2 regions of the Paenibacillus sp. FSL K6-2441 genome follow, and region 2 is predicted to be linked to the other one. Evidence: predicted binding sites of a transcription regulator. Region 2 holds the regulator's gene; the other holds the start of a gene.
What was found. The regulator Rex, encoded in region 2, represses fermentation and respiration genes when NADH is low (regulators of the CRP and FNR family bind a similar motif). The targets are predictions, from matches to a motif close to TTGTGAAATATTTCACAA.
Positions count from the first base shown of each region.

Region 1: NSQ80_RS06865 (DUF2249 domain-containing protein) is a predicted target of Rex. The motif match lies at 2,254-2,271, and genes of this name have one in related genera.

Region 1 is NZ_CP150174.1:1,567,376-1,571,929, forward strand. Features, by position in the region: gene NSQ80_RS06840 (FAD-dependent oxidoreductase) at 1-193, shown strand, start outside; gene hemG (protoporphyrinogen oxidase) at 204-794, shown strand; partial or broken gene NSQ80_RS06850 (radical SAM protein) at 794-1,306, shown strand; gene NSQ80_RS06855 (DUF2249 domain-containing protein) at 1,340-1,576, opposite strand; gene NSQ80_RS06860 (hypothetical protein) at 1,577-1,936, opposite strand; gene NSQ80_RS06865 (DUF2249 domain-containing protein) at 1,953-2,186, opposite strand; gene NSQ80_RS06870 (YwiC-like family protein) at 2,421-3,161, shown strand; gene NSQ80_RS06875 (DRTGG domain-containing protein) at 3,213-4,547, shown strand.
Region 2 is NZ_CP150174.1:2,621,338-2,625,891, reverse strand. Features, by position in the region: gene dinG (ATP-dependent DNA helicase DinG) at 1-2,718, shown strand, start outside; gene NSQ80_RS11925 (redox-sensing transcriptional repressor Rex) at 2,759-3,403, shown strand; gene NSQ80_RS11920 (amidohydrolase) at 3,400-4,554, shown strand, end outside.

The DNA.
Region 1 (4,554 bases), 1.1 Mb from region 2:
GAGCAAGAAACAACCCGCTCCGAAGCCGCGGGAGGGAGTGCCGAAGGTGGCGTATAACAGCCTATTTTTGACGTTGGAGGGCGGATTAACCGTGATGACGGACGCTTTGGCCGCGGCCTTACAGGAAGAGCGTGTGATCACTGGACAAGCGGTGGTTGGACTGACACGGCAGGGTCACCTTCAGTGGAGATGAGCGGACCAAGGTGGAAGCCGTCATCCTGGCGACTCCAGCTTATGCGGCGGCTCGCCTGCTACAGGATCAGATCGCCGCTGCGGTCTATTTGGAGCAAATCCGTTATGTTTCGGTGGCAAATTTGGCGTTTGCCTACCGGCGCGAGGAGATCCAGCATGATTTGAACGGGTCCGGCGTATTGATCCCGCGCGGCGAAGGGCGGATGATTACGGCAATCACCTGGACGTCCTCCAAGTGGCTGCACTCAGCGCCGGCAGATCGGATGCTGCTTCGGACGTATATCGGCCGTTTGGGGGATAAAGCCTGGACCCGGCTGTCCGAACCGGAGGTCCGTCGGCGCGTAGCTGCTGAACTCAAGGAGTTAATGGGGATCGAGGCTGAACCGCTCTTTTGCGAAATGTCGTCATTGCCTGCCTCGATGCCGCAATATCCGGATGGTCATGTGGAGCGTCTGCAAGAGCTGCGCGTTGAGCTGGAGCGGACGATGCCCGGCGTCTTGCTGTGCGGTGCGGGATACGGCGGGGTTGGCATTCCCGATTGCATTCGTCAAGGCAAGGAATCGGCGGAAGCGATGTTAACCGGGTTAGGAGATGAACGGTGATGCAGCAAATTCAATTAAAGGACTATAACGAGAACCCGTTTATTGTCATCTGGGAGGTGATGAGAGCTTGCGCGCTGAAATGCCTGCATTGCCGTGCGGAAGCGCAATATCGCCCTGACCCCAGACAGCTGACCTTCGAGGAGGGGAAGCAGCTGATCGACGATATCGCGAAAATGGACGATCCGCTGTTTGTATTTACCGGCGGCGATCCTTTGATGCGTCCGGATTTGTTTGACCTGGCACGATATGCGATCCATAAAAAAGGCCTGCCTGTGTCCATGACCCCGAGCGCCACGCCAAGAGTTACCTTTTCCGCCGTAAGTAAGGCTAAGGAGGTCGGTCTCTCCCGCTGGGTGTTTAGCCTCGACGGCTCGTCCGCAGAGATTCATGATCATTTCCGGGGGACGCGGGGTTCTTTTGAGATGACGATGAAAGGAATTGGGTATTTGCAGCAGCTGGATATCCCGATTCAGATCAATACGACGGTGTCCCACTTGCACAACATAAAAAGGAGGCTGGAGGCCTCCTTTTCTTTTCTGAAAAACCTAAGCTTGAATCGGTTCAAATGTCACCTTCCAATGATCCGCTGCCAGTTGTTCGCATTCATGACGGTAGCCCTTACCTTCAAGCACCTTCAGGAGCGGGACGGGCTTCATTGTGGCGTGCAGAACAAGGCTGTCACCCTCCTGCAGCTTCCCAACCGTGTCCATAATAACGCTGAACGGCTCTTCGCCGCGGCGAAGAATCGGCCGAACGTCGAGTTCAACGATCTGGTTTGCCATTTATGGATTCACCTCCACGTCCGTCCGTTCGGCGGCAAATGCTTGGCAGAGCCGAGCTGCACCGCTGAGTCCCTTCATGCCGCCGTACAGCGTATAGAAGAACGAGTCCGGCGCATCCAGCGAGAAGGACAAATACTGCTTTGGATCGATCCCCAGCATTTTTTCAAACAAAGCGGAAGTATCGTAGGCATAGAAACAGAAATAGGTGTATTGGAATTCCGGCATTTTTTCCGCGATGGTGAGGACCTCGCTGGCATAGCGTTCCAGATTGCTTTCCGCTTCCTCAATCATCCGCAACGCATCCTCGAGCTCGACGGCAATCTTAATCGTTTTCTCATCGACAACCGTAATCATTGCCATAGGGCATTCCCCCTGCTTAGTTTTTGCCGATTTTCACCTGGAACATCTCTGGCCCCTGCTCAATGTACTCCCAAGTGAAACCGCCGGGATGCATGGCCTCGAACTGAAACCGGAGCGGTACCGGGTCATGGTCGTTAATCAGCAGCATCGCTTCCCCCGGCTCCAGGGAATTAAAGGTTGCAAAAATGGTCTTATGCTTGAGCTGCGGCGGATATTCGGTGGCGTTGACAGTAGCTTTGAATTGACTCATGGGAAGTCCTCCTAAATGTTTAGAATTTAACGATTCGCCCCCATTATAGCAACGGACTTGAGCGGGATTGTGATATCAGTCACAAGATGCGAAACCGTCAAAAATTTCTCGGCGGATTTGTCCGGAAGCTGCCATGAATCAAGTGATTTCTGTCACTTGGGTGCCGATGCCGGACGATTATAATGTGCGTAATTTGAATTTGATGGCTCACGATTAGAAGGAGGAACCGATAACATGCGCGTCCGAGATTACATCCCGAATCAACATGGAGCCTGGGCCATGCTGATCGTTCCGTTTCTGTTTGGCATGCTCGCCTCTACCCCCGGGGCGATCCACGGTTTGTTGTTTGTGTGCTGGCTTCTCATTTATCTGTTTATGTTTCCTTTGCTGCAATGGATTCGGAGGGGAAAAGCCAAGACCAAAGCCAAAGCCGACCGATACCGCAAGCCTTTGCTGCTCTACGGTGCGTTGCTGGTCCCTGCGGCGCTCACTTTGGTCCTGCTTCGCCCCGAGGTGCTGAAGTTGGCTCTCCTGTTCGTGCCGCTGTTTGGGGTGAATGCCTTCTATGCCAAGCAGAAGCGCGAACGCGCTCTGCTGAACGACATCGCGGCGATCGTGCAATTCAGCTTGATGGTGTTTATCTCGTATCAGCTTGGAGGAGGAACCGATCTTCGGCTCGCCACGGAACTGTTCCTGATCAGCACGTTGTATTTTGTAGGGACCGCTTTTTACGTGAAAACCATCATCCGCGAACGGAATAATAAGCGATTCTATTGCTACTCCGTAGCCTACCACGTTATGCTGATGATCTTGGCCGTATGGCTGCTCTCTCCGGCGCTGTGGATCGCCGCATTGATCCTGCTGGCTAGAGCGGTCTGGTTCCCGCGGACGGGGATTACCGCCAAGCAGTCCGGCATGCTGGAAATTGTCTATTCTGTTATTGTTCTTGCCGCCTTCTGGATGACCTACGCCTGAATGTGTATAATGAATACAGAATAGTACAGATTCGGGCAGGGGGTATAACAGTTGGAGGGACCGGAAGAAAGCGTAACAAAACACGAACAGCTGCTCCAACATATCGAAGGACTCAAGATTGGAACGAAAATCTCCGTGCGCAAGCTGGCCAAAGCGCTGGGGGTAAGTGAAGGTACCGCCTACCGGGCGGTGAAGGAAGCGGAGAATCTCGGGATCGTCATTACGAAGGAACGGATCGGCACGGTTCGCGTGGAGAAGAAGCCGCGCAACATCTCGGACCAGCTCACCTTTGGCGATGTGGTTGAGATCGTCGAAGGTCATGTGCTGGGCGGCGGAGAAGGATTGAACAAAACGCTGAACAAGTATGTCATTGGCGCGATGAAAATCGATGCCATGGCCAGATACATTGACGCCGGCAGCCTGCTGATCATCGGGAACCGCGATAATGCCCATTCACTTGCCCTGGAGCAAGGCGCCGGGGTATTGATCACCGGGGGGTTCGGGACGAGCCGCGAGGTGAAGACGCTGGCGGACAAGCTGGCATTGCCGATCATCTCCTCGCGTCACGACACGTTTACCGTCGCATCGATGATTAACCGGGCGTTATTTGACCGTTTGATTAAGAAAAAAATCATGCTGGTGGAAGACATCGTCAGCCGCAAACCGCGGGTGAGCATGCTGAAGGCGACCAGCAACATTTCCGATTTTGATCAGTTGTCTTTAGAGACGGGGCAGCAGCATTTTCCGGTGGTGGACGAGTGGAACCGGGTCATCGGGATCGTCAGCCGGAAGAACGTCGAAGAGCTGAGCGGCGACCAGCCGATTGAGAAATGCATGACCCGCCATCCGATCACCGTTGGCCTGCAGACATCGCTCGCTTCGGCAGCGCAAATCATGGTCTGGGAAGGGATCGACTTCTTGCCTGTCGTGGACCGCAACCGGAAGCTGGTCTCGTCGGTGACGCGCCGCGAGGTGCTGCAAGCGATGCGGGACGTACGGAATCAGCCGCAGCTGGGCGAAACGTTTGAGCACTTAATGTGGAACGGGTTTGCCGAGGAACGGGACGAAGAGGGGAAATTGTTCTTCCGCGGAATGATTACGCCGCAGATGGCGACCGATTTGGGGACGATCTCGCATGGGGTCCTGACCTCGCTGATGACCCAAGCCGGACTTCGCGCGGCCAAAGACGCCAGCGGCGGCGACTTTGTGGTCGATAACCTGACGACCTATTTCGTCCGTCCGGTGCAAATTGAAAACCCGGTGGTTATCACCCCCGTATTACTGGAGATGAGCCGCCGGGCTTGCAAGCTGGAAATTATGTTAACCTATCAGGATTCGCTGGTTTCGAAGGCGGTCATGACGCTGCAGTCCATCGACCATGCCTAAGCAGCGG
Region 2 (4,554 bases):
ATCCCACCGTTTATTACGGGGTTAACGGGCATCACCGATGAGGATGTGAAGGATGCGCCGGAGCTGGACGAAGTGATGATGGAGATGGTTCCACTCCTGAACGACGTCGTGTTGGTTGGGCACAACGTAGCATTTGATTTTAATTATCTGCAGAGCGCCTTGGACAAAACGGGCTACTTGCCGTTCACCGGACGGATCCTGGACACAATGGATTTCTTGAAAATCCTGTTCCCTTCGCTGACTTCTTACCAGCTGGGGATGGTGGCGGCGGAGTTCGAGGTGGAGCATGAGCGTCCGCACCAGGCGGACAGTGACGCGCTGGCGACGGCGCTGATTTTCCTCAAATGCTTGGAGGAATGTGACCGACTGCCGCTGCTGACCTTACAGCGTTTGGCCGATCTGTTTGCAGGTGAGGACAGCGATCTCGGGTGGTTTTTTGATGCCATGGTGCAGGAGAAGGAGCGCGAAGCGCTGCCAAGCGAAGACGGCTTTGTATACTACCGCCAATTCGCCTTGCAGGTTGAAGATTGGCTTGACATTGAAGCGCCAAGGGACAGCACGGAGCGCAATCCGCTGGCGGGCGTGACCTTCGAGCAGTTTATGGAGCAGGTCCGGGAACGATTGCGGGAGCGTTTGCCGCAGTATGAGGAGCGGGAAGCCCAGAACATGATGCTGAATGAGGTCATGCGGGCTTTTGAGGAAGACAAGCATTTGCTTGTTGAAGCTGGAACGGGAACGGGCAAATCCTTAGGATATCTGCTGCCGGCCATTTACCACAGCGTCAAGAACGAAGAGAAGGTCATGGTCAGCACGCACACCATCAACCTGCAGGAGCAGCTTAGGGAGCGCGATGTGCCGTTGTTGACGGAGGTCGTGCCTTTTCCGTTTCGTGCAGCCGTTTTTAAAGGTAGGCAGCATTATTTGTGCTTGCGCAAATTTGAACATAAAATAAATAGAAAAGACTTCTCAACACCTAAAGAAGAGGTGATGACGGCCGCGCAAATGGTCGTATGGCTTACCCAAACGGAAAGCGGCGATGACGAAGAGCTGAATCTCGGCAATCGCGGCGGTGATTTATGGGAGACGGTGGCCAGTGAGTCGGAATCCTGCTTAGGCCGATCCTGTCCTTGGTTCCGCAAATGCTTCTATCATCGCGCAAAACACGAAGCCGGTGTCGCGGACGTGGTCATTACGAACCACTCTAAGCTGTTTACGGACATCCAGGCGGGGCATCAGCTGCTGCCGGGTTACGAGCGGCTGGTTATCGATGAAGCGCATCATTTAGAGGATGTGGCCGGCAAGCATTTGGGGATTCATATGAAGTATTTTACGGTCGTGCATACGCTGACCCGGTTATTTAAAGACAGCAAGACGGGGCAGCTGGCCAACCTTCGCAGCTCGCTTGAAGCGTCGGGCGCGGAGAAAGCCTCAGAATGGTGCTCGGTCATCGACGGAATCTATCCAACGCTGGTGGACGTGAAGGAGAGCTGGGACAAGCTCAGCGAGCTGCTGTTCAGCTTGATGCCTGACCGCAGCGACGCCGCCCCTGGCGATCCCGGGCAATTCGTGTACCGGCTGTTGCCGAATCGAAAACCAAAGGATTGGGAGACGCTGACCGCGCTCGAAAATCAAATTTACGTAGGTCTTGGCGACGTGCTTCGGAAAGGGGAGCGCCTCCTGTCCGAAATCCGAGAAGAGCAGGACGATTATGCAGCGGAGAGCCTGATCACCGATATCAGCGGCTTGTTTAAAGATTTAGCCGGGGAACGGGAAGCGCTGCGCTTCTTCATGAAGTTGGAGAGCGAGGACACCGTCTATTGGATGGAGGCGAACGGGAACTTCCGTAGCCGGTCGCTCCAGATGTATGCGGTGCCGATTGACGTCAGCGCTCAATTGAAGCAATTTTTCTTCGACCGGAAGAAGAGTGTCGTTATGACGTCCGCGACTTTATCGGTGGATAAATCGTTCCAATATATGATCGAGCAGCTTGGCTTGACTGAGGCGGCGGAAGAGGATCGGTTGATCACAGCGATGCTGCCCTCGCCGTTTAACTACCGCGATCAGGCGTTGCTGGTGATCCCGCGCGATTTTCCAAGTGTGAAGGGCAGCGTGGGGGATGACCATTTCATTCATACGCTGGTGCAATCGCTGGCGGATGCCGCGGTGGCGACGCAAGGTCGCATGCTGGTGCTGTTTACATCCTATCGGATGCTCAGGCAGGTGTATGACCCGCTGAAGGAACTGCTCGCAGCGGAGGGAATCACGGTGATCGGGCAAGGGATGGACAGCGGCAGCCGCACCAAGCTGACCCGGCGGTTCCAAGGGAACAGCGCATCGGTGCTGCTCGGGACAAGCAGCTTTTGGGAAGGGGTGGATATTCCTGGCGAGGCGCTGACCAGTTTAGCGATCGTACGCTTGCCGTTCCAGCCGCCAAACCACCCGCTGGTGGAAGCGAAGAGCGAACGCCTGCAGCGGGAGAAGAAGAATCCATTCATGAAACTGTCCGTCCCGCAAGCGGTTATCCGTTTTAAGCAAGGATTCGGACGACTTGTCCGCTCGTCGCATGACCGCGGCATCGTGATCGTTTATGATACCCGGATCCTGGAATCTTATTATGGGAAATATTTCTTATACTCTTTGCCCGGACCGAAGATGGAGCATATGCCATTAACTCAGATGGTTCCGCGCATCTCGGAATGGTTAAATCCCGAAGCCTAAGCCGCTTCATAGATCGCATTGAAGAATAGGGGGAACAAGCATGAAGTCAGATAAAATTTCGGACGCTGTTGTCCGCAGACTGCCGGTTTACCTGCGTTTCTTAAATGAACTCAGCCGACGGGAGGTGCCAACGGTGTCCTCCCAGGAGCTCGGACAGAAGCTGGATCTCAATCCGGCGCAAATCCGTAAGGATTTGGCTTATTTCGGCGATTTTGGACGGAAGGGGATCGGCTACGATGTCGCTTATTTGATTGAAAAAATTCAACAAATTCTCAATCTGGACCAACAGATTAACGTCGCGCTGGTGGGTGCCGGGAATCTAGGGCAAGCCCTTTCGAATTATAATGCGTATTTGAAGGATAATATGAAGATTGTTGCGGTGTTCGACGCTTCACCGGCTAAGATCGGCAAGCAGATCAACAACATCACGATTCAGCCGATCGAAGAGCTGGCGGAAACCGTCCGGGCGAAAAATATCCGCATCGGCATCATCACCGTGCCGGATACGGAGGCGCAACGCGTAGCGGATGAGCTGGTTGCCGCCGGAATCGGTGCGATTCTGAACTTCGCGCCAACGATTCTGAAGGTTCCGCCGGAAGTTCGGATCCATGCGGCTGACTTCACTACTGATTTGCTGAGCTTGGCTTACTACTTGGAAGACGGAAAGGAAACAAGCAACGTATGAGTCGTAAATGGTTAATTAAGAACGGGACGTTTGCCGTCTTAAATGCGGACCGTCCTGTAATTCACGGATATATGCTCGTTGAGGGCGATACGATCAGCTATATTGGCGAAGAGCGCCCGGAAGGCGTGGAAGGCGCCGAAACGTTGGACGGCAAAGGGTTGTTGTTCCTGCCGGGCCTGATCAATACCCATGGCCATGCGGCGATGTCGCTGCTGCGCGGCTATGGGGATGATATGGTGCTGCAAACCTGGCTGCAGGAGAAAATGTGGCCGATGGAAGCCAAATTTACTGCGGCGGATGTGTATGCCGGTACGGCGTTATCTGTGTTGGAAATGCTCAAGGGCGGGACGACGACGTTCCTGGATATGTACGATCACATGGACGAAGTGGCCAAAGTCGTGGAGGAATCGGGTATTCGCGCCGTGTTGATGCGCGGGGCCATCGGGTTGTGCTCCCCGGAAGAGCAAGATCAGAAGCTCAAAGAAGCGATCGCGTTTGCTCAGAACTGGCACGGCAAGGCAGAAGGCCGCATCACCACGATGATGTCGCCGCATGCACCATACACCTGCCCGCCAGCCTTTATCGAGAAATTTGTGCAAGCTGCCCATGATCTCGATTTGCCGATGCACACGCATATGTCGGAGACGCGCGCCGAGGTAGAGCAGAACGTTAACGATTACGGCGTCCGCCCGGTAGAACATTTGCTGAAGCTGGGGATGTTCTCCCGCCCGACCCTGCTTGCCCACGCTGTGCATTTGACGGACGAGGAAATCGACATCTTGGCAGCGCACGGCGTTACCATCTCGCATAACCCAGGCAGTAACCTGAAGCTGGCCAGCGGGGTCGCCCGCATACCAGAACTCCTGAAGAAGGGCGTAGTTGTATCGCTGGGTACCGACGGTCCGGCGAGCAATAATAACCTGGATATGCTGGAGGAGATTCGTTTGGCTGCGCTGATTCATAAAGGCGTATCCGGCGATCCAACGGCGGTTCCGGCGCTGGAAGCTCTGAAAATGGGGACGGAATACGGCGCGAAATCGGTCTTCTTGCAAAATACAGGCAAGCTGGCTGCTGGCATGAAGGCGGATATCATCGCCTTAAATACGGAGCAAGCCCATTTCCTGCCGAGAACGGATTATATCTCCCATACC